3 regions of the Exiguobacterium sp. R-39 genome follow, and region 1 is predicted to be linked to each of the others. Evidence: riboswitches for the same ligand, from Rfam matches in the RefSeq annotation. Region 1 holds a riboswitch; each other region holds the start of a gene.

Region 1 (7,903 bases):
TCCGAGGCGAATGACCGGGGAGGCGCAGACAACATTACGATTGCTGCAATCCGTTTTAAAGAAAGAGAGAGGATCTGAATATGCGTTACGGAGATCGATTGAACGACCGCTACCGCATAGAACGGTTAGTTGGAAATGGCGGGATGGCAAACGTTTATCAGGCATATGATGAAATCTTGAATCGAACTGTCGCAATCAAAATTTTACGTACAGAGTTTTCGCATGATGAACAATTCATCCGTCGATTTGAACGAGAGGCACATGCTGCGACGAGTTTAAATCATCCCAACATCGTCGCGGTTTATGACGTAGGAGAAGAAGAAGCGATTTATTATATCGTAATGGAATATATTGATGGCATGACACTGAAAACGTATTGTGAAGGGCGAGCATTGCCGGTCGCAAAAGCGATTGACATCATCAGCCAAATTTGTGATGCAATTGATCATGCCCATGCACACCGGATTATTCATCGCGATATCAAACCGCAAAATATGCTGGTCCGTGAGGATGGGACTGTCAAGGTGACCGATTTCGGCATTGCGGTCGCCATGTCGAATGCGACCCTGACCCACACGATGTCAGTCCTTGGATCCGTGCATTACTTTTCGCCGGAACAGGCAAAAGGAAAATTTGCGGATGAAAAATCAGATATTTATTCGCTGGGAGCCGTTTTGTACGAACTCGTGACGGGGCAAGTTCCGTTTGAAGGCGATTCACCGGTTGCTGTCGCACTGAAACATCTGCAAGATACTGCCCGTCGTCCGACCTCGTTAAATCCGGCTGTGCCGCAAGCTTTAGAAAATTGCATCATGCAAGCTCTCTCGAAAGCGCCGCATGATCGGCAACAAACGGTCGCTGCCTTCAAAGAAGACATGGTGACCGCGATGTCAGCTGAACGGGCAAGTGAAGGCATTCGCGGTGACGATTTGATGGAAAAAACGATGGTGCTCAGTCCAGTGTCCCTGCCAACAGCAGACATCGAACACACAGCACCGGTTCCGAAGGTCGCTACCGTCATGTCAAAACCAGAAAAGAAAAAGAAACGTGCGTGGTGGATCATCTTATTGTTGTTATTCATAATGGCTGGAGCCGCAACGACTTTTGCCATGTGGCCTGACCCGACGGTCGTCGTTCCGGATGTAACGGGGAAAGATGCCGACGACGCGGAAACGAAGCTTGAAAAAATGGGATTCATCGTGGAATCGACCGAACGCTCAAGTGATACGGTGGAAGAAGGGTTCGTCATCAGTCAGTCACCGCGTGAACAGGCGACGGTTAAAAAAGGATCGACGGTGGATTTGATCGTTTCGACAGGAAGCGATCCGGTCGAGGTGCCGGACGTCTCAGATGAGACAGAGAAAAAAGCGATCGCCATCTTAAAGGACAGCGGTTTTGAAAAAGTGGATGTCGAACGGGAAGACTCTGAAGACATCAAACGTGGGAATGTCATCCGGCAATCCATTTCAGCTGGAACGGAAGTCATCGCGAAAGAACAGATGATTACCATCACGGTCTCAAATGGATCACCCGTATTCGTTCTGAAAGATTTGACTGACTTATCGAGTGCTGAAGCAAAAGCTTATTTGGATGAGATGGGACTGGACGGGACGTTTGAACAGGAGTTCTCAAGTGAGGTCGCGCTCGATCAGGTCATTCGTCAATATCCGCAAGCCGGTGCGCAAGTCGAACCGAACGATTCGGTAACGGTCTTTATTTCTCGCGGAGAGGAAGAAAAGACCATCACGGCGACGTTCCCCGAGAAAGTAGTCTATGATGGCGTCAGTGAAGACGAGGAGCCTGCGCCACGTCAACTCGTCCGGATTGAGACGGAAGATGCCAAAGGAAAACGAACCGTCATCGAAGAATCGATTGATCAGGATGAAACGTTTGATGTTCCATTGACGATTGATCCGGGAGAAGAAGGCAAGATTACGATTTATAAAGATGACGAAGTTTACCGGGCGAAGACGATTACGTACAATCAGGCAAAATCACAAGAATAACGAGCAGGACGTTAATCCTGACAAAGGAGGGCATAGGATGGCAGAAAATCGAATTGAAGATAATCGGGATGGAACGATTATCCGTTTACAGGGTGGCTTTTATGATGTCATGACGCCTCAAGGTGAAATCCGTTCACGGGCACGCGGTAATTTCAGAAAACGGGGCATCAGCCCTGTCGTCGGCGATGAAGTCGTGTTACACATCGAAAGTGAGACCGGATATATCCTGGAAGTAAAAGACCGTCAAAATTTCTTGGTCCGCCCACCAGTTGCCAATATCGATCAAGCTTTGTTGGTCGTATCGGCAGCAGAACCTGATTTTTCTGCCCATCTGTTGGACCGGTTTTTAGTGTTGATTGAAGCAAAGGAAATTCAACCGATCATCATCTTGACGAAGATGGACTTGTTACAAGGTGAAGCCGAACAAGGGGTATTGGAAGCCATTGCCGCTTACCGGACCATCGGATATCACGTCATCGAAACTTCAAGTGAGACATTGGCCGGAGTCGAATCTGTCCGTCCGTTGTTAAAAGATAAAACGAGTGTCCTGGCCGGACAATCCGGTGTAGGGAAAAGTTCGTTGTTGAATGCCTTGGAACCTTCATTGGCACTGGAAACGAGTCATATTTCGAAGGCACTTGGTCGTGGACGCCATACTACCCGTCATGTGACATTGATCCCGCTTGGCGAAGGCTTAATTGCAGATACCCCGGGATTTTCGAATCTCGATTTTCCGCACGAAATGGAACTCGAGGAGTTACGATGGTGTTTCCCTGAATTTGTTGCTTTACAGGACGAATGCAAGTACCGTGGCTGTCTGCACTTGAATGAGCCCGGTTGTGCCGTTAAAAAAGCCGTCGAGGCCCATGAAATCATGGCTTCCCGGTATACGAATTATGGTATGTTTGTAGAGGAAATCAAGAATCGGACGCGGAGGTATTAAGATGATTAAAATCGCACCATCAATCTTATCAGCAGATTTTGCAAATTTAGAGCGGGATGTCAAAGCAGTTGAAGCGGCGGGAGCCGATTATATCCATTTTGATGTCATGGATGGTCAATTTGTTCCGAACATTTCCTTTGGACTCCCTGTATTAAGCAGTTTACGTCAAAAAACAGATATGGTTCTCGACGTCCATCTCATGATTGATCGTCCGGAAAACTTTGTCGAATCCTTCGTTGCAGCAGGTGCTGATATCGTAACCTTCCACGTGGAGGCGACGAATCATGTCCATCGTGTGTTGCAACAAATCAAAGCAGCTGGAGCGAAAGCAGGAGTAGTACTCAACCCGCATACGCCGCTGTCGACGATCGAACACGTGCTTGAAGATGTGGACATGGTCTTATTGATGACGGTCAATCCGGGATTCGGCGGACAAGCGTTCATTCCAGGTGTGATGAAGAAATTAAATCAACTGGCTGCAATGAAAGCAGAACAAAATCTATCCTTCGAGATTGAAATCGATGGTGGAGTTAATGCGGAAACAGCAAAATTATGTATCGAGAATGGGGCAAACGTACTTGTTGCAGGTTCCGCTATCTACAATGCACCGGATTATTCAGAAGCAATCACTAGTATTCGGAATGCTGCTCACGTATAATAGGGGCAGAATCAAAATTAAATGATGACCGCAAGGGGTGTCGCGTCAAGCGGCTGAGAGAAGTGATTGGACTTTAACCCTTCGAACCTGTTCCGTTCAGACGGACGTAGGGATGTGGCGCACGCAGGCAGTACGGCGTTCGTCGTACTGCCTTTTTGCCGTCCTGCGATTTTATTTTTTAGGAGGAAAAAAGGATGAAACGGCTACAAATGTTAATGGAAATTGCAATCTTTGCAAGTCTTGGTGTGGTGTTCGATTTATTGATCCCATTTAAAATGCCGCAAGGTGGTTCAATTAGTTTAGCGATGTTACCGATTTTCGTCATGGCGTTTCGTCACGGCGTTGTCGGTGGGGTCGTGACGGGAGCGCTCGTCGGAACGATTCAACTGATGTTCGCTCCACAAATCCTGACGGTCGTCCAGCCGTTACTCGATTATACGATCGCGTTTGGAGTCGTCGGGCTGAGCGGACTGTTCGCACGGCAAGTCAAAAAAGCAGCAGCAGCCGGGAAAAATGGCCGTCTAATGGCGATTGTACTAGGTGCGACATTGCTTGGTGCAGGTTTCCGTTATGTCTGTCACGTCATTAGTGGAATCGTGTTCTTCGCTGAGTATGCGGAAGGTCCGGTCGTCCCGTATTCGTTGATCTATAACGCGACGTATATGGTTCCATCGTATCTGTTATGTGGTATTGTCGCAGGACTCCTGTTTACGACAGCACCACGACTTCTTCGTTATTCAGCACGGGGTGTCTGATGCGGGTTGTGATTGTAGCGGCCGGTCCGGCGGAAGACATCCCGTCCCTGAAACCGTTTATGGATGAGAAGACGGTTGTCATCGCTGTTGACGGAGGTGTCACCGTGTTGGCACAGCAAGGTTTCGCTTTTGACTTGGCGATTGGGGACTTTGATTCTCTCGGATACAAACCGGAAGGAGCGATCATCCATCCGGCTGAAAAGGATGAGACCGACTTGGAACTGGCTTTACGACATGTCAGTCAACAGTATGAAGCAACGGAAGTGTTAATATTCGGTGCGACCGGAGGACGACTTGATATGACGCTTCAAAACGTCTATCTGCTAAAACAATTTCCGGCAGTCCGCTTGATGACGAAGCGGGAAGAGGTTCGTTTCTTACAGCCGGGGACGTATGAGATCGAGGCAGATGGATTTCACTATCTCTCTTTCATCCCGCTCGTTCCGACATGTCTGACCCTCCGCGGGGTCAAGTACCCGTTGACGAATCATGACGTGCCGGTCGGCGGATCATTGACCGTCAGCAATGAATGGACACATCACGGAGTGGCGAACGTGACGGTGCATACCGGTGAAGTGATTGCTTTAAGAAGTTTGTCAGACCACTAAAAAACGTGATCGGCTTTAGGATATCCTAAAAGTCGATCACGTTTTTTGTAGTTTTTTAAGATTTTAATGTCGAGCTGGCTGCCTGACGTTCAGTTTGAGCCGCAATATGTTTTCCTTTGACGAACAGGTGGTAAGAGGCCCACGTCAAGAGGAAGAATGGAACGCCTATATACAGCGCAATCCGTTGATCCGCTTGGAATGCCAAGCTGATCAGTACAAGCATGTTTAAAGAGAACGAGATAATCGGCAAGACCGGGAAGAACGGAGTCTTGAATTTCAATTCACTGACAGCATGTCCCTCTTTGATGAATTGACGACGGAAGGCGATCTGTGAAGCGGAAATCGAAATCCAACCGACTTGCGCACCGAGTCCGGCGAGTGACAACAACCAGATGAAGACGGTATCTTCCGCGAAAAAGGCAGTCAATAGTGATAACATCGCAAACAGCATCGTAAAGCACAAAGCGCGCATAGGTACTCCGCGTGAGTTGACGATGGCAAGTTTTTTCGAAATCATGCCTTCTTGTGACATCGACCATAACATCCGAGTAGCAGCGTACAACCCCGAGTTCCCGACCGACAGTAAGGCTGTCAACACGACGATGTTCATTAAATCAGCTGCATAAGGAATTCCGATGGCATCAAATACCATGATGAACGGACTGCTGATGCCGCCGGCTGTTTCGTAAGGAATCAAGGCGCCGACAATCGTAATCGAGAGGACGAAGAAGATGAACGTCCGCCAGACGGTATTACGGATTGCTTTTGGAATCGATTTTTCTGGATCGTTTGATTCTCCGGCAGCAACCCCAATCAATTCGGTTCCTTGGAACGCAAAGTTGACGGCAATCATCGTCGTCAATACCCCCAGGGCGCCGTTCGGGAATAATCCGTTTGAAGTAAAATTGGCGAACAAACTTTCCGGACGTGCTGCCGCCATATCAATCCAGCCAAACCAAGCCGCTCCCCCGAGCACGATGAAAAATAGAATGGCAAGGACTTTCAGGCTCGAAAACCAAAACTCAGCCTCCCCGAAGGCTTTTGCGGAGACCGCATTGAGACCGAATAAAATGACGGTGAAAATCGCACACCAGATGACGATTGGTGTATCCGGAAACCATCGATCCATCAGACTGCCGGCTGCCGTGATTTCGAGCGCCACCGTGACAGCCCAACCGAGCCAGTAAATCCAACCGACGGCAAATCCGATACCCGGTCCGATGAACCGTGTCGTATACGTTTGGAAAGATCCTGAGACCGGCATATGGACAGCCATCTCCCCTAAACATAACATCGTCAGATACATGATGGTCCCACCCACGATGTAACTGAGAACCGCCCCGAGCGGTCCCGCTTGCGAAATCGTCAATCCAGAACCGAGGAACAGTCCCGTACCGATAATCCCTCCTAGTGAAATCATGAAGAGATGTCGGCTTGTCATTTCTCTTTTTAACTGCATGTTGACCCTTCCCCCTTGAAAAAAATAACTGCTCACTTATTGTAAGCGTTTTCAATTATTCAGACAATTAGTTTATAAGAAAAATAAAAAAAGAACCGGAAGGGAAGATTCCCATCCGGTTACTGCGCCTTATACGCGTTCGACTTTACCTGATTTGAGCGCTCGAGCTGAAACCCAAACCTTTTTAGGTTTACCGTCAACGAGGATACGTACTTTTTGTACGTTGATTCCCCAAGTGCGTTTCGTTTTGTTCAATGCGTGTGAACGGTTGTTTCCCGACTTCGGCGATTTCCCAGTAACGTAGCATTTACGTGCCATGTGTTCCGCCTCCTTTTATGTTGTTTTGCGTTCGTCCTAATAGACACTTTGCTATCTTAGCATGCTGTTAAGACGGTTGCAACATAAAAAAAGTAGCTGACAAGAAAAAAACTTGACAGACAACCTCAAAATTTAAAATAATGAATGAGGATGATGGTAAAAGTTCATTTGACCGCTACTATTTTTCACATATTCATTGTATAGTCAGTACGGCGACTTTTCAATAGTAGGTCCTTATAGTAGAATTATGAGAAGAACACAATTAACAAAGGGGGCTACTCAAGTGGCGATCGAGATGAAAACGACTTATGGAAAAATTGACGTAGACAATGATGTCGTTGCGCAACTTGCAGGCGGAGCAGCGATGGAATGTTTTGGTGTCGTTGGTATGGCATCCCAGTCGCAAATCAAAGACGGACTGGCTGAACTGCTGAAACGCGAAAACTTTGCCCGTGGTGTCATCGTGCGGCAGGTATCAGAACAAGTTCACATCGATATGCATATCATCGTGAGTTACGGTACGAAAATCTCAGAAGTCGCAAACAACGTCCAGAGCCGTGTGAAATATTCACTCAGCCAGGCACTTGGTTTAGAAGTGACATCTGTGAATATTTTTGTCCAAGGAGTCCGCTTGACGAATGTCTAAGGCGGGAATAGAGGAGGAAACTTTAGTGAGCGTAGATCGTTTAACAGGAGCGCAACTGGTCAAGATGATCCAGAATGGCGCAGCGAATCTCTATCAAAATGCGGATTTTGTCGATTCGCTGAACGTTTTCCCGGTCCCAGACGGTGACACGGGAACAAACATGAATTTGACGATGACATCGGGTTCGAAAGAAGCCGCAAAAACAACGACAGACTCGGTCTCAGAAGTTGCCACGGTTTTTGCACGTGGTCTTTTAATGGGAGCACGCGGGAACTCAGGCGTTATCTTAAGCCAATTGTTCCGTGGTTTCTCGAAATCAATCGAAGGAAAAGATGCGATTGATACAAAGGAATTCGCAGATGCCCTGCAAAAAGGGGTCGACACAGCGTATAAAGCAGTCATGAAACCTGTCGAGGGAACGATTTTGACAGTAGCACGCGAGACAGCTGTTGCAGCCATTGCCCAGTCAGAATCAACGACCGATCTGCTTGAGTTGATGCGCGGTATCGT
Region 2 (7,903 bases), 730 kb from region 1:
AGGAAGGCGGACGGGTCAGCCGGGTCCCGGACGCACAGCTCAAATTATCACCGAGCCTGTCGTTTGGTCATAAAAATGATCCGGCATTGATGAAGGAAGTCGGACAGACACTTGGTTCGATTTCCCGTTTTTACGGCTTTAATATGGATTTCGCACCGGTCCTTGATGTGAACAGTAATCCGGCGAATCCAATCATTGGCGACCGGGCGCTCAGTGCGGATCCGCAACAAGTCGCCCGGCTTGGTGTGCCATTGATGCAGGGCATGAAAGAAGAAGACATCGTTCCGGTCGTCAAACATTTTCCGGGACACGGGGATACGACCGTCGACTCGCATGTCGGTCTGCCGCGGGTCGATGCGACGAAAGCGGAACTTGAGCAGACGGAGCTGGTCCCGTTCAAACGGGCGATTCAGGAAGGGGCCGAGATGGTCATGGTCGCGCATATCCTGTTTCCGGCACTCGACAAAACCCGTCCGTCTTCGTTGTCGAAACCCGTCATGACCGGGATGTTACGGGATGAGCTGAAGTTTGACGGTGTCATCATCACGGACGATTTGGTCATGGGAGCCATCACAGAACGGTACGGACTTGCCCAGGCGGCAAGTCTTGCCCTCGAAAATGGTGCGGATATGGCGATGTTTTCCTCACCCGGTGCGTACGCGTCCGTTCATAAGGAAATCATGGCACGGATTAAACAAGGTAAATTGTCGAGAGCAGATCTGGATCAGAAGGTCATGCGGGTCTTACACTTAAAACAAACGTATGACTTGTCGCAAACGAAACGTGTCGACGAATACCAACGCTTGATTGAGCAGGTCAAAGCGGTCGAATCGGACATGCGACACTAATCAAGGGTAGAACAAATCGGACTACCCGTGGTAAACTACAGGCGTACCACACAAATCAATATCTACACTAGGGGAGTCTCGCAGCAGACTGAGACGGAAGTATCCGGACCCTTTGAACCTGATCTAGTTCGTACTAGCGGAGGGAAGTGGATTCCGATCATTCATAGAGGATGCGACGACTGTCGCCCTTTTTTGTAGGACCACTCCATCAGTTCATGGGGTGGTCCTTTTTCGTGTGGAAAGGGGGAAATGATGAGCCAGTTACATCTGATGACAACCGGCAAGCGGCATCCGGACATACTCGAACATCTGTTGCCGAAACTCACACTATCCGTCGACCGGATTCATCTGCGGGAGCCGTTATGGTCAGCGAAGGAACTGGTCGTGTGCATCGAAACACTCGTGCGACGAGGCGTAAAGACAGAGCAATTAATTGTCCATGACCGGCTGGACGTGGCAGTCGTCACCGGCACCGGAGTTCAGCTGACAACACGCAGCATTCCGGTCGACCTCGTCCGTCACCGTTTTCCGGAACTGGTGATCGGTCAATCGGTTCACTCGTTAACGGAAGCGATAGCGGCGGAACAAGCCGGTGCTGATTACGTCCTGTACGGCCATATTTTTGAGACGGGATCAAAACCGGGTGTACCGCCCCGGGGACTCGACGCCTTGAAACAAGTTGTCGACTGGACATCGATTCCTGTCATTGCAATTGGTGGCATTACACCGGACAATCTGCCGGATATCCTGGCGACCGGCTGCGCAGGCGGGGCCGTCTTGTCGGGCATTCTCGGTCAGGCGTCTCCGGTCGAAGCAGCCAACCGATTCCGGGCGGTGATGCAACGATGACACGCCCGGATGTTTTAATCATCGGAGCCGGCATCATTGGTTTGACGCTCGGCTATGAGCTCCTGCAGCGCGGGAAAACCGTTCATTTGCTTGAACAGTCAACTGTCGGTCAGGGAGCGACGCAAGCAGCAGCGGGAATGCTCGCGACAGATGAAGAATTGCTGGCACCATTACATGAACTGGCCCGGCTGAGCCGGACGCTGTATCCGGAATTCGTGCAACAATTGTTTGACGAGACCGGTCTCGGAAGCGGGTATCTGGAACAACCGTTTCGTATGCAACAGGCGCATCACTGGCGGACGTTTGATTCGGTCGGACAGGTTGATCCGCGGTTGCTTGCACAAGCATTACGCAGTGCCATCGAACGACGGGGCGGGGTAATCGAAGAGGCAACGGTCGTAGCACGTCTCGTACGGGACGGACAAACGGTGACCGGCGCCGAGACGAACCGGGGGCTACGGGCGGGCAGACAAATTATTGTCGCCGGTGGTCGCGGATCGGAAGAATTGTTACAGACGGTCGGAGTGACGATTAACACACTTCCGGTCAAGGGCGAGTGTCTGTCTGTCCGGCTGACGACCGGACAACTCAATCGGACGCTGTTTGGTGATGCGGTCTATTTAGTCCCGAAAGCAGACGGACGGATCATCATCGGGGCGACGGAACGGGTTGGTGATGAATCAACGACCGTCAGTCTGAACAGTATTCGTTTGTTATTGAATGCAGCAGTAAAGCTCTATCCGCCGCTTACAGAGGCCGTGTTCGTGGAAGCTTGGTCCGGTGTTCGACCGCAAACCGGGGACGGTCTGCCGTATCTCGGAGCAGTGGACGGAATCGATGGGTTGTTCGTCGCGTCAGGCCATCACCGGCATGGCATCTTACTGGCCCCTGCGACGGCCAACGTCTTGGCCGATTGTCTCATGGGGCAAACGCCAAGAGTGACACTGGATGGTTTTAACAGCCGACGACAGGAGGAAAGCAGATGACTATCCGATTGAATGGGAAAAACTATGCTTTGACAGAGGAAATCAGGACGTTACACGATTTGTTGGAGGAACTAAAGATTCAGGGACAAGTCGTCATCATCGAGCAGAATCATCAAATCATCGACCGGTCGAGCTATCCGGATACGGACGTTACGTCCGGAGATGTCATTGAAATCGTTCATTTTGTAGGAGGCGGATAACATGTTAGAAATTGGCGGAAAAACATTTGCATCACGATTGTTACTGGGGACAGGAAAATATTCGGATAATGAGAAGCAACAGCAAGCGGTCGAAGCATCGGAAACAAACATCTTAACGTTTTCCGTCCGGCGTCTCGACGTCTTTGCAAAGGAACAGAACGATCCGCTCGCAGCGCTTGACTTAAGCTGCTATGATCTCTTGCCGAACACTGCGGGTGCGAAGACGGCGGAGGAAGCGGTCCGCCTTGCCCGCCTTGCCCGGGCCTCAGGGATGTGCGATATGGTCAAGGTCGAGGTAATCGGTTGTGACAAGACACTGCTGCCGGATCCGATTGAAACATTACGAGCAGCAGAGGAATTAATCAAGGATGGCTTCATCGTCTTGCCGTATACATCAGACGATTTGTTGCTTGCCCGTCGGCTCGAAGAACTCGGCTGTCATGCGATTATGCCGGCAGCATCACCAATCGGTTCCGGACAGGGCATTTTAAATCCGCTCGCGCTCAGCTTCATCATCGAACAAATGTCAGTACCGGTCATCGTCGACGCCGGCATCGGTTCACCGGCTGACGCGGCGTACGCGATGGAGCTCGGAGCTGATGGTGTCCTATTGAATTCAGCCGTCGCGCATGCGAAAGACCCGGTCAAGATGGCACGTGCAATGAAGCTTGCGGTTGAAGCGGGACGACTCGGCTTTGAAGCAGGACGGATTGAGAAAAAACGGTATGCGACGGCGAGCAGTCCGACGACCGGGATCAGTCGCCCATGATGGACCGGTATAGCCGACAAATCCGCTTTCGTCCAATCGGACAGGAGGGGCAGGATCAACTGGGACAGCGGCACGTCGTCATCGTCGGTCTCGGTGCACTCGGGACAGCGAGTGCGGAACAGCTTGTCCGGTCAGGAATCGGACGAGTGACTCTGATCGACCGGGATTACGTCGAGTGGAGCAATTTACAACGGCAACAACTCTATACGGAACAGGATGTCAGGAACCATTTGCCAAAGGCGGTTGCGGCGAAACGCCGGCTCGGTGCCGTCAATTCGACGGTGACGATCGAGGCGATTGTCGAAGATGTGACGGCAATGAATATTACACGGCTTGTCGGACAAGCAGATTTGCTTGTGGATGGGACCGATAACTTCGTTGTCCGGATGCTGATCAATGATGTTGCGGCAAAATTTCGGATTCCTTGGATTTACGGTGCATGTGTCGGCAGTTACGGCATGACCTATACGATCCGTCCGGGACAGACCCCTTGTCTGCATTGTTTGCTCAATCATTTGCCGAAACAGCAGGAGACATGTGATACGTCAGGCGTCATCAGTCCGGTCGTCCAGCTGGTTGCGGCGCATCAAGTGACGGAAGCATTAAAATACTTGACCGGAGCGGAAGCTGCATTACGGCAGACGGTGCTATCATTTGATGTCTGGAACAATCAACAGAGCCAAATCAATGTTGTGTCCTTAAAACAATCTTCTTGTCCGTCCTGCGGCGATAACCCCGTCTATCCGTACCTCAATGCTCAGCCACTTCACTTCGTGACATTATGCGGCCGGGATACCGTTCAAATCCGCGGGGAAGGGACCCGTGATTTAATCCGGCTTGAACAGGAGATGAGTGGCCGTGGAATTAGCTGTCTACGCAATCCGTATCTGTTGATGTTCGAGACGGAACAACATCGGATTACCGCCTTTGCCGATGGGCGAATCCTGCTTCACGGCGAAGCGGATCTTGCGCAAGCGAAACGGATTTACGAGACCTATTTCGAAGGGACGTTCACAAAAAAATAAAACATTTTTTTGAATACATGTTTTAGATGTTTAAAAAAGAGGTAAATAAGACTTCAGACGTAAGTCGGAGATTTTTGGTGAAATTGAATGTGAAGAGGAGTGATTACGATGAAACAAGAATTCGATCAATCGATCCAGTCATTGGATCAGACGAAGCGGACAGACCATGCAGCTGAAGCCGTTCAGCAAGCGAATTGGAATCCAGACCGGTATCGGACGAACCTGAATCCGTTCTATCTGTCACCTTGCAGCGTCGAACGCCGGGAAGACCGTCAACAGGAAGTTGACCGGATTGTCGAAGTCGAGCCTACATCCTCCCCTCTCCAACAGTTATTCGAGCAGAAGCAGGAAGAACATATAACAGCAATTGAACCAGGTTCTGCGAAAAATCCCGGAGGAAAATTTACGACCGGGATTGTCGTCGGGGCAATCATCGGAGGGTCCGTGTCTATCTTCACGTCGGTCAAACGATTTCGTCAAAAGCGCCACACCCACTGAAGATGACAAATAAGCCGTCCGAAAAACCGCCTTCCAGCTAAACAGGAAGGCGGTTTTTGTCTATTGTCAGGAGGAAGCTATAATGAATTCAGACAAACCTGAGGCGAATCCTTTTGAGCTTCTCGCAAAGCCGGCACAACGGGCCCTGAGTGAACACGGCGTGACATCATTGGAATTGTTAGCGATGTATCATGAACATGATATTCTGCAGTGGCACGGAATCGGACCTTCTTCGATACCGAAGTTAAAACAGTTGCTTGGTGAACGTGGACTGACCTTTAAAACATGATGCATCATAAAACCCATTGCTTGACCGGGAGACTATCGGTCAAGCAATGGGTTTTACTTGGTTTGGAATCGGTCAGATCATCGTCAGAAACATTCAAGTCATGCTAAAATAAGGATATTATAGAGGAAAAGTGAGCGTGATGAGAGATGAAATGGATTCATACTGCCGATTGGCATTTAGGAAAAATCGTTCATGGCGAATCGATGCTCGACAATCAGCGGGCTGTTCTCCAGGAATTTCTACAATTGCTTGACCGGGAACAGCCGGACGCGGTCATCATTGCCGGTGATCTGTATGACCGTGCCGTCCCGCCGACGGAAGCGGTCGAACTGCTTGATACGGTGTTAGCCGACATTGTTCTGGAACGGAAGATTCCGGTCGTCGCGATCAGCGGCAACCATGATTCAGCGGAACGGCTGAGTTTCGGTACACCGTTATTACAACGGGCGGGTCTTCACCTGGCAGGTAAATTGACGGAGGCGATCGAACCGGTTCAGATCAACGGCGTCCGTTTTTATCCGGTGCCGTTCGCAGATCCGGCGACCGTCCGCTATGTCTATCAGGATGAAACAATCCGGACGCATGATGACGCGATGCGAAAAATCATCGGAACGCTGGACATCGATGGACCAAGTGTCCTCGTTGGGCATGCCTTTGTCATCGGCGGGCTTGAGACCGATTCCGAACGCCAATTGTTGGTCGGGACAGCGGGACAGGTCAGCGCCAGTGCGTTTGCTCCGTTCACCTATACGGCGCTCGGACATTTGCATAATCCACTTGCGATCAAGTCGGAGACAATCCGGTACAGCGGTTCGTTATTGAAATATTCGTTTTCGGAAGCCAGTCATGTCAAAGGCGTCGATATTTTGACACTGAACGAAAACGGGACGTTTGACCGTCGCTTCGAACCGTTGACGGCCAAGCGCGATTTGCGTGAACTGACAGGCAGTCTTGCCGAACTGACGGATCCGGTCTTCGTCGAAACACAAGCGACGGACGATTACATTAAAATCAACCTGACGGATGCCGAAGCCTTGATTGATCCGATGGGGAAACTGAAGAAACTGTACCCGAACATCCTCCATCTCGAGCGGACCGGCTTCACCCGCGAAAGTACCCGGGCGGTCCAGGCATCACGCGATCAGGTCCAGGCGGCGACGCTGACGGATCTGTTCCAGGAGTTTTATGAAGCAGTCCGGGAAAAACAACCGACGGATGCAATGCAGGCCGTCTTAGAGGAGGAAGCTGCATGCGTCCAGAACGATTAACCTTACGTGCGTTCGGACCGTTTGCCGACGAACAGACAATTGATTTTCGCGCACTCGGCGGTCGGACGATGTTCGTCATCTCGGGGAATACCGGTGCCGGGAAAACGACGATTTTTGATGCGCTGACGTTTGCTTTATATGGCGAGACGTCAGGCGGGGAACGGGAAATGAGCGATTTGCGCAGTCATTTCGCGAAACCGGAAGACAAGACGGAAGTTGAACTCGAATTTCTGTTAAAAGGCGAACGCTACCGAATTATCCGGCAACCGAGTCAGCCGCATCCGGTCAATAAGACGGATTACGGCCATGAGGCGGAACTCGCCCGGCATGACGGGACGGCCTGGAAGCCGCTTGCGCTGAAAATCCCGGAAATCCGCCAACAGGTGCAGGAACTGTTACAACTCGATCACAAACAGTTTTCGCAAATCTTATTGCTTCCGCAAAATAAGTTCCGGGAACTGTTAATGGCGGAGTCAAAAGATAAGCTGCAGATCCTCAAGCAGTTGTTCAAGACGGAACATTATGGGGAGTTTCAGCAACGGCTGCACCGGAAAGCGCTGGATCTTGCTGCGGCGATCAAAGAAACGAAAACGAAGCAGCTTGCGAAGCTCGAAGAATTACCGCTCGACCTCAACTGGTCGGAAGCGACGGAAACGACAATCCGTCACCAGACAGATACATTGCTTGTAGCACTTGATGAAAAAATTGAACAGGCGAAAACGGTGGAACAGACAGGACGTCAAACGGTCGAACAGTTGACGGAGCGGCTGCGGCAGGCGGAGCACCTCGAGCAGACATTTACCGAGTACGATCAATTGTTACATCTCGAAAAACAGCTCGCCTTGACGTTGCCGGAAACAATACGTCAGAAAAAACAATATGACGCGGCTTCCCGGGCAGCAGCCATCCAAGGGGTGTACGAAATGTTTCAGTCGGAGGAACAATCGGTCCGGCAATTGACCGGGACGAAACAAACCGTCCTGTCCGAACTCAAGCACCTGCAACAGCAACTCGACCAGGTCAACCGGACCGTCGAACGATTGACGATGCAGGAACCGGAAATACGCGAGGCGTCACGGCGCCTGGAGCAAATCACGGAAGAGCTGCAACGGCTGAAGGATCAAGAACAATTGGTGCGTCAACAAGAAGACTTACGGCGTGCCGTTGCTAA
Region 3 (7,903 bases), 370 kb from region 1:
TCCTGATTTCCTTGAAAGCCGGCGGGACCGGTCTGAATCTGGCGACGGCAGATACCGTCATTTTATACGACAGCTGGTGGAATCCGGCCGTCGAGCAGCAAGCGGCTGACCGGGCCCATCGATTGGGACAACAGTCACCGGTCGAAGTGATCAAGTTATTGATGACCGGGACGATCGAGGAAAAGATGGCGGAATTACAAGATCGAAAAGCGACGATGATTGATGCCGTCTTATCGGATCAGAAACCGGATATTTTAACGATTCGTGAACTCGTCCGTCTGCTTGATTCCCCCTCTTTTATCGATTCATCAGGTGATTAACCATACAAATCAAAGAAAATCTTAAAAAAATGAAAGACCTTCAATCCGTTGTCTATCAACAGGTTTGAAGGTCTTTCGACAATCAAATTCAGAAAAAAGGTTTTAACTTTTGAAAGACAGGGGTATATCTACATTAGCACCGTACAACACGGTCGCTTTTCAATTATTGTTTCTCAATATCAGCGTAATGACCTGGGAGAGAAATGCTACTTACTCACTTCGTTTTTCATTTCTGAATGAAATCCAGTTGAACTAGCATTTAGCGCATGAATTTCTGTTGGAACCTATTGTTCCACTCCTACATTCATTACCTTTTGAGGGCTATACCAAATTCAAGGGGGAAATGAACATGTCAGTAACATTAAAAGTAGAAGAACGCGAAGTACGCCCACGCTCACTTAGAAAGCAATTACGTCATGAAGGAAAAGCTCTTGGTGTCGTGTATGGCTACAAAGTGGAAAGCACACCGATTTCATTCGACGAAAAAGAATTGGTCAAGGTTGTCCGTGATCACGGCGAAAACGTCTTGGTTGCTCTTCAAATCGGCGGTAAAAAGGTCAACACGTTGATCAACAAGCTTGATATGGATATCTTTACACCAACCATCAAACACGTTGAATTCATCGCTGTTAAAATGGATGAAGAAACAGAAGTCGAGACGGATATCGTCCTTGTTGGCGAAGCAGCCGGCGCGAAACTTGGCGGATTCCTTTCACAAACACTCTTTAAAGTAACAGTTGCTGCAACACCAGATAAATTACCGGAACGGATCGAAGTCGACGTGACGGATCTTGCAATCGGAGATTCAATCACAGTAGCTGATCTTCCGGAAGAAAAAGATTTCCGTGTCGTCACAGAAGGTGACATCCAAGTTGCAGCGGTCGTTGAATCGACACTTGAAGCTGAACTTGAAGAAATCGAAGAAGCAGAAGCTGAGGCACAAGCAGCTGATGCGGATACAGCGACAGACGATTCAGAACAAACTTCTGAAGAGCAAGCTGAAGAAAACAAAGAAGATAAAGAGTAATCTTTTCTCTCCTCCCCTCGTGGGAGGTTTTTTTTATGCATATTGACAAGTCCGGTCGACAGCCGTACAGTGAAGAAGGTACACATCATTGACACATCCACTAGGGGAGCCATTTGGCTGAGACGATTCACTTCGGACCCTTTGAACCTGATCTAGTTCATACTAGCGTAGGAAAGTGGAGCGGAATCCTCGTGCTCTTTTTCTGCATCTTGCAGGTTACACGACCGCTCTCTTTTCATAGAGGGCGGTCTTTTTTGTGGTTTCTTTGTGGGTGTGCATTCAAAGGAGAAGTGATTATGAACAGTTGGAAAATGAAAGAAATCATCGTCATGATGATGCTCGCCGTCGCGTGTGGTGTCCTCTACTTAGGGTGGTCGACGTTATGGTTACCGATCTCGGCCATCTTCGGACCGGTCGGATCAAACTGGATGTTCGGCATCTGGGTCATCGCCAGTCCCCTTGTCGCCTACATCATTCAAAAACCAGGCGCGGCATTGATTGCGGAAGTCGTCGCCGCTGCCGTCGAATTGTTTACAGGGAGTCACTTCGGCTTATCGGCACTGTTGATTGGATTCGCACAGGGGATCGGGGCCGAGATTGCCTTTGCCGTGTTCGGATACCGGAAATTCAATACGTTTACCTTGATGTTGTCCGGTGTCTTCGCTGCCGTCGGAAGTATGGTCTACAGCCTCATCGTGAACGGATTTGCCTACTATACGACGACGACTCTCCTGTTGACGTTTTCCTTACAACTTGTCAGCGGTGCTCTGCTCGGCGGCTTACTCGCAAAAATCATCGTCGATGCGCTCGTTAAGGCAGGGACACTGAATGGGTATGCGATCGGACGACAACGAAAGCAGCGTGCCGCATGATGCAGTGCGAGCACCTGACAGTCCGCTATCCGGATCAGGATCACCCGGTCTTACAGGATTTGTCGGTTACGATTGATAAAGGAGAAACGACGTTGCTCGTCGGTCCAAGCGGCAGTGGAAAGACGACCTTTTTACATGTCCTCGCCGGTCTGTTGCCGGAGACGATTGAAGCCGATGTCAGCGGTCACTGGTTGACCGAGGGAACGGTCGGGATGTTATTCCAACAGCCGGACGATCAGTTTTGCATGCAGACGGTCGGTGCCGAAATGGCCTTTAGTCTGGAAAACCGAAGCATCTCCCGATTTGAAATGGATGAGCGGATTAAAGGTGTCTTGGCACGGGTCGGACTTGACCTCGCCTTGACGACGCCGATTGCCGAGCTGTCCGGCGGGATGAAACAACGGCTTGCTCTAGCCTGTGTATTGGCACTCGAACCGGACATCCTGTTGCTCGACGAACCGACGGCGCAACTTGATCCGCATGGTCAACGTTTGATGATGGAGCTGATTGAGGAATTGCACCACGATCCGAACGTGACGCTGGTGCTGATTGAACACCAACTGGAGCAGTGTGTGACGTTTGCGGACCGGGTGCTGGTCTTTCAAACCGGACGGATCCGTCTTGACGGACCGCCGCGGGATATTTTTTCAGAACGCCGGACCGTTTTGACTGAACTCGGGATTGCGACACCGCGCCTTTACCCGTATACATTCGAAACGATACCGGCCGAGGTCGCGGCAGAATGGGCACTCGATCGTCCCCCTGTCCGCGAACCCGTTTCAACCGAACCGACATTTGAACTTGTTGACGTGACCGTCCGGCACGGAAAGCAGACGGTTCTCCAGCGGATCTCGCTGACCGCCCACGCCGGAGAATGGATCATGCTTGTCGGACGCAATGGAGCCGGCAAAAGTACCCTGCTCGAAACGCTGGCCAAACTGTTACCGGCGCAAGGCGGAACGATTCAGTTGTTTCAGACAGCGTTGAAGAAATGGCGGGACCGGACATTTTACCGGCAGGTCGGCTTTGTGTTTCAGCAACCTGAGTTTCAGTTTCTCAAACAGACGGTTCTTGACGAACTGACGATCAGTTGTACCTCACCGTCGTCCGGTCAGATGGATGATGCCTTACAGTACTATCGCTTGGCGGACGTCGCGGGTCAGTCGCCGCTCGCACTCAGTCTTGGTCAAAAACGGCGTTTGAGCGTCGCGACAATGCTGCTTGAGCGAAAAGCTGTCTTGTTGCTGGACGAGCCGACTTTCGGACAGGATGCCGAGACGACGGCACAACTGATTGAAGTCTTGCGGCAAGCCCGTGCAGCCGGGACGACGCTCATCATGGTGACGCATGATATGGAGCTGGTGTACCAACAGGCAGACCGGGTGCTCGTTCTCGGTTCGGGAAACATTCAATTTGACGGTTCACCGGAGGAATTGTTTCAGGAAACCAAGATTTTACACGACAATCAGCTGATTCGTCCGGTGTCCTATCAGTATCAGCAACAAAAGGAGGGGATCCGTCATGCAGGAAAACCACTCATGGCTCGCTCAAATTAATCCTTCCGTCAAACTGGCGACCCTGGTCTATGTCATGCTGTTGCTGATTTCGACATCCCGTTTAGAAGTGACGTTTGCACTGCTCATCCTTTCCGCCGTCGGCGTATGTTGCTCCGGCTGGCAGCTGTCAACGCTTCTCATTCGTCTCGTCCCTTATGGTGTGTTGTTTCTGTTGACGTTTTGGATGATGGCCGCGTTCGGAAAAGGTGAAACGGAATTGTGGGCATTCGGCTGGTTCCGGATCACGGAAGAGAGTCTTGCACATGCCTGGTTGGTCGCGACGCGGATGCTCGCCTTCGTCCTGTTGAGTGTAACGTTCGTTGCAACAACGGACGCGACACGGTTCGTCATGAGTCTGATTCATCAATGTCGTCTGCCGGTTCGCCTGGCCTATGGATTTTTAGCCGGTCTCCGCTTCATTCCGATCTTTCGGCAGTCGATTCGAACGATCCGTCAAGCGCGTCGTGTCCGGCAACAACGGTCACTTTGGCCGTGGCAAACGTTTTTTGACATCAGTCTGCCGTTGTTTACGACCAGTATCCTCCGCTCGGAACAGATTGCGATTGCGATGGAAGCCCGTCAGTTTCGGGTCAATCGGACCTATTATGTCGAGCCGGTCGTAACACGAGGGGATCTTGCCTTTCTGTTGATGACCGTCACGCTCGCGACGTCACTTCGCCTGGTGGTTTGACAGCGGACGATTACGCGGCACTACTTGGGGGAATAAACAGGATAGATACAGTGAATCCAAAAAAGTGGGTGGAGTCGTGAAACGAATCCTGTTAGTCGGCGCAGGTCATGCGCATTTAGAATGTATCAAACAAGGGAGTCATTCGGATGTCGACTGGATTGTCATCACTCCCTCGCGTTATCAGTATTATTCCGGGATGTTCTCCGGACTGGCGGACGGAACCTATACACTCGACGAGATACGCATCGATGTCAAAGCGTTATGTGAACGATACGGTAAGACGTGGATGGAGGACCGGGTCGTGCGAATCGATGCTGCCAACAAACACGTTATCTTTCAGTCCGGACAGGTCGTGCCGTACGATATCGTGTCGTTTAATATCGGATCAAACGACTGGGAAGCAAGCACCCCGAACCACGTTACGATCAAACCGAACTATCGTATAGAACAAGCGTTAAAGACGTTCAGGAGTGCCGTCTCCCCTGTCATCGTCGGCAGTGGTGCGGCGGCCGTCGAGATGGCGGCGTCATTTCAGTCAAACGGTACACCGGTCACCCTGATTCATGAAGAACCGTTGCTCAGCGGTCATCCGGCCGGTCCGGAACTGGCCGCGCAACTCGATCAGTTGGGTGTCAACCGGATCATTGACCGGTTCGAAACGCTGGATGGTCAAACAGCAACGCTCCAATCCGGCCGCTTGCTCGAGACGGATGCCGTTTTGTTTTTAGGAGGGGCAACGGCGCATGAATTGTTTCAGGTATCCGGTCTGTATTGTGATGACCGCGGATTTTTACTGGTGCATGAGACGCTGCAGTCGCTCGAGGATCCGTCCATCTTTGCCGTTGGGGATTGTGCGACTCTGATCGCGTATCCGGATACACCGAAAAACGGTGTGACGGCGGTGCGTCAGGCACCGCTGTTGCTTCAGAATCTGATTCGATGCGTGAATGAAGAACCGTTACGGCCGTTTCGGCCGCAACGGCGTTATTTGACGCTTCTTGCGCTCGGTCATCGCCAGGCCACCCTGCTGTACGGACGATTTTACCGAACCAACCGGCTCAGCTGGTATTTCAAACAATCGATTGACCAGCGATTTATCAAGAAATATACGGTCTGAATCAACAGGCAGAAAGATGAGCCATTCATCTTTCTGCCTGTTTTATTTATAAATTACATTTTTTTAAAAAAAGAAGATTCTATTAAAAATATGGTAATATGATGGATAATTAATTAAGGAGGAATTATCATCAAAAATAGATTACTGACTCTCGCTATGCTATCCAGCATCGTGTTAACCGGCTGTGGGCAAGAACGATTGCTAGATCTCAAGCCGGTACCTTCCTACTGGTCTGCCCATTCATTTGCTTCCGACGAATACTCAGATCAGGAAGTCCCCGTTAAACAAAAGAAACAATTGTTGCGGACCTGTATGCAGAATAAAACGGTGTCCCTTCCGAAATCGTACCGGACGTTGCAGTCATTCGGTATATTTTTTACGTTGAATAATCTGGAAATAGCACCGTTTCCGACCGAAATCGTTTATTTGGCACACGGCAATCAGATGTACCTATCCTGTCGCTCGCCTAAGACACAGGAGTTGCGTGTCCATCCAATTAAAGCGTCGGACCATCCGTGGGTCCGCTTGATGGAGGATCCGGATCGGATTGCACTTCAAGCACCCGTCTCCATTCCACTGAAAGAAGAACAATTGGACCAGCATGTATCCGTCAATCAGGAAATGAGCGCAGACAATGAATTTGCTAAGGATTTGAAACCGTTCCATGCGTTTCAATTGCCGATTTCAGGACAACTGTTGTTCGTCATGACAGAATCGGGCAAAGAGCACATCATTCGAAACATTGCGATGTCGTCCCTTCATCAGCAAGGCGAGTTTTACCTGGTGAGCCGCCGTCATATTGACGGATCGACGTCCCGCTCGTTAACCTTTTCACGCGACGGGTGGGACCTCGCAGATCGGCAAATCATGACGGCATACAAATCGAATCGGATCAAAACGAAGCAACATTCCTTGCCAAAAACGTTACCGGTCAATCAAACCGTTCCCTTCGTGACCTTTCAATTCATAAAAAAAGAACGGGTAGTAGAAGAAAAGACGCTTTCCATTCGTTATCAGCCGGTCTACCGTCCGGTCAAGGAATACCAAATCGAAGATGAGCCGACGCGCGGAATCACGGCCTACTTCCATCCGACAATGAAATCGTTTGAAAAGGCGAAACTAAGTGAGATGGTCATCCTGCCAGATAAGCTGTCCCGGACGGTGGCCGAAGAGTTAAAGGCTGTGACGTTGGAAGAACCACAAGGAACGCGATCACCATTTTCGTACATGACGTTGCTTGAATACGGTAATACCCAGACCTTTCAGGTGTATCTGAAAAAACGTGCCAACAAGACAGATCTTTACTTGCAAGATCAACGGACGAAAAAAAGTACCAGATTATCAGGTGAGTTGGCACGGCAAGTCAGTCAAGAATTAGAAGAACAGTGATGCTAATCGGTTTCCTGCTCCACTAGTTATGATGTGAGACGCGCCTGCTTAAAAACCCCATCTGCTTCTCCCGAAGGAAAAGCAGATGGGGTTACGTGTCTTTTGCAGTTAGACCGCTTGGCTTGATTTGACGTATGAAACAAGTGTTTCCGTGAATTTCTCGCGTTCGTCGAGGAACATCCCGTGTCCGCTCTCTTCAAAGACTTCGAGGCGTGAACCCGTGATGTTTTCATGCATGACTTCGGCAAATTCGAATGGACAGACTTTGTCTTGTTTACCGTGCATGATGAGCGTATCGACCGAAATCTTCGGCAGACCGTCGCGTAAATCTTCGTCACGTAAGGCAATCGCCGATTGGATCGTTCCGTGGGAAGATGCCGCGACACTCAAGTTATGGAACCATTGCTGGAGCGGTTCCGGATGCTCCTTCGCAAAAAAGATTTCCCCGAATCCTTTCAGCATCGATGGACGGTCCTGTTTCGTATCTTCAATCAAGGCATCGACTTCCTCTTTCGTCATGCCGTACGGATAACCGTCGCGTTGCGTGAAGACCGGTGCGGCTGCTCCTGCTAAGATCAATTTCGAGACGTTGGATTCCCCGTGGTTTAAGAGGTATTTTAACGCGATTCCGCCGCCCATCGAGAAACCGAGCAACGTGACATTCGTTAATTCCAATTGCTGAATCACTTCGTTGATATCCGACGCCATCGTCGTATAGTCATATCCGGTAGCAGGCGCATCCGATTTCCCGTAGCCGCGGTAATCGACGCCGATATAGCGGTACCCTTCTTCGAGCAGGCGGTTTTTCTGATATTCAAACATGTTATTGTTGGCCGGCCATCCGTGTAACATAACGACCGGTTGTCCTGAACCGATATCTTCTACATAAATCTTTGTTCCATCGACTGCTTGAATAAATGTACCCATCTGT

The links. Region 1 has a riboswitch for thiamine pyrophosphate ahead of thiT (energy-coupled thiamine transporter ThiT). Riboswitches for the same ligand answer to the same signal wherever they lie in the genome.
Region 2: linked by a shared signal. The riboswitch ahead of ACP26N_RS06305 (thiamine phosphate synthase) and the one ahead of thiT (energy-coupled thiamine transporter ThiT) in region 1 are both predicted to bind thiamine pyrophosphate.
Region 3: linked by a shared signal. The riboswitch ahead of ACP26N_RS08520 (ECF transporter S component) and the one ahead of thiT (energy-coupled thiamine transporter ThiT) in region 1 are both predicted to bind thiamine pyrophosphate.

Annotation. Positions count from the first base shown of each region.
Region 1 covers NZ_CP187965.1:1,961,362-1,969,264, reverse strand. Annotated here, with positions in the region: gene ACP26N_RS10480 (Stp1/IreP family PP2C-type Ser/Thr phosphatase) at 1-78, shown strand, start outside; gene pknB (Stk1 family PASTA domain-containing Ser/Thr kinase) at 81-2,006, shown strand; gene rsgA (ribosome small subunit-dependent GTPase A) at 2,044-2,949, shown strand; gene rpe (ribulose-phosphate 3-epimerase) at 2,951-3,607, shown strand; TPP riboswitch at 3,631-3,737, shown strand; gene thiT (energy-coupled thiamine transporter ThiT) at 3,802-4,362, shown strand; gene ACP26N_RS10455 (thiamine diphosphokinase) at 4,362-4,970, shown strand; gene ACP26N_RS10450 (amino acid permease) at 5,026-6,429, opposite strand; gene rpmB (50S ribosomal protein L28) at 6,559-6,747, opposite strand; gene ACP26N_RS10440 (Asp23/Gls24 family envelope stress response protein) at 7,031-7,393, shown strand; gene ACP26N_RS10435 (DAK2 domain-containing protein) at 7,419-7,903, shown strand, end outside.
Region 2 covers NZ_CP187965.1:1,231,924-1,239,826, forward strand. Annotated here, with positions in the region: gene nagZ (beta-N-acetylhexosaminidase) at 1-848, shown strand, start outside; TPP riboswitch at 908-1,010, shown strand; gene ACP26N_RS06305 (thiamine phosphate synthase) at 1,101-1,697, shown strand; gene ACP26N_RS06310 (NAD(P)/FAD-dependent oxidoreductase) at 1,694-2,683, shown strand; gene thiS (sulfur carrier protein ThiS) at 2,680-2,883, shown strand; gene ACP26N_RS06320 (thiazole synthase) at 2,885-3,652, shown strand; gene ACP26N_RS06325 (ThiF family adenylyltransferase) at 3,649-4,677, shown strand; gene ACP26N_RS06330 (hypothetical protein) at 4,786-5,175, shown strand; gene ACP26N_RS06335 (hypothetical protein) at 5,258-5,464, shown strand; gene ACP26N_RS06340 (exonuclease SbcCD subunit D) at 5,611-6,732, shown strand; gene ACP26N_RS06345 (AAA family ATPase) at 6,714-7,903, shown strand, end outside.
Region 3 covers NZ_CP187965.1:1,594,282-1,602,184, reverse strand. Annotated here, with positions in the region: gene ACP26N_RS08530 (DEAD/DEAH box helicase) at 1-320, shown strand, start outside; gene ACP26N_RS08525 (50S ribosomal protein L25/general stress protein Ctc) at 670-1,347, shown strand; TPP riboswitch at 1,440-1,538, shown strand; gene ACP26N_RS08520 (ECF transporter S component) at 1,644-2,219, shown strand; gene ACP26N_RS08515 (ABC transporter ATP-binding protein) at 2,216-3,775, shown strand; gene ACP26N_RS08510 (energy-coupling factor transporter transmembrane component T family protein) at 3,741-4,466, shown strand; gene ACP26N_RS08505 (FAD-dependent oxidoreductase) at 4,543-5,583, shown strand; gene ACP26N_RS08500 (hypothetical protein) at 5,782-6,972, shown strand; gene ACP26N_RS08495 (alpha/beta fold hydrolase) at 7,081-7,899, opposite strand.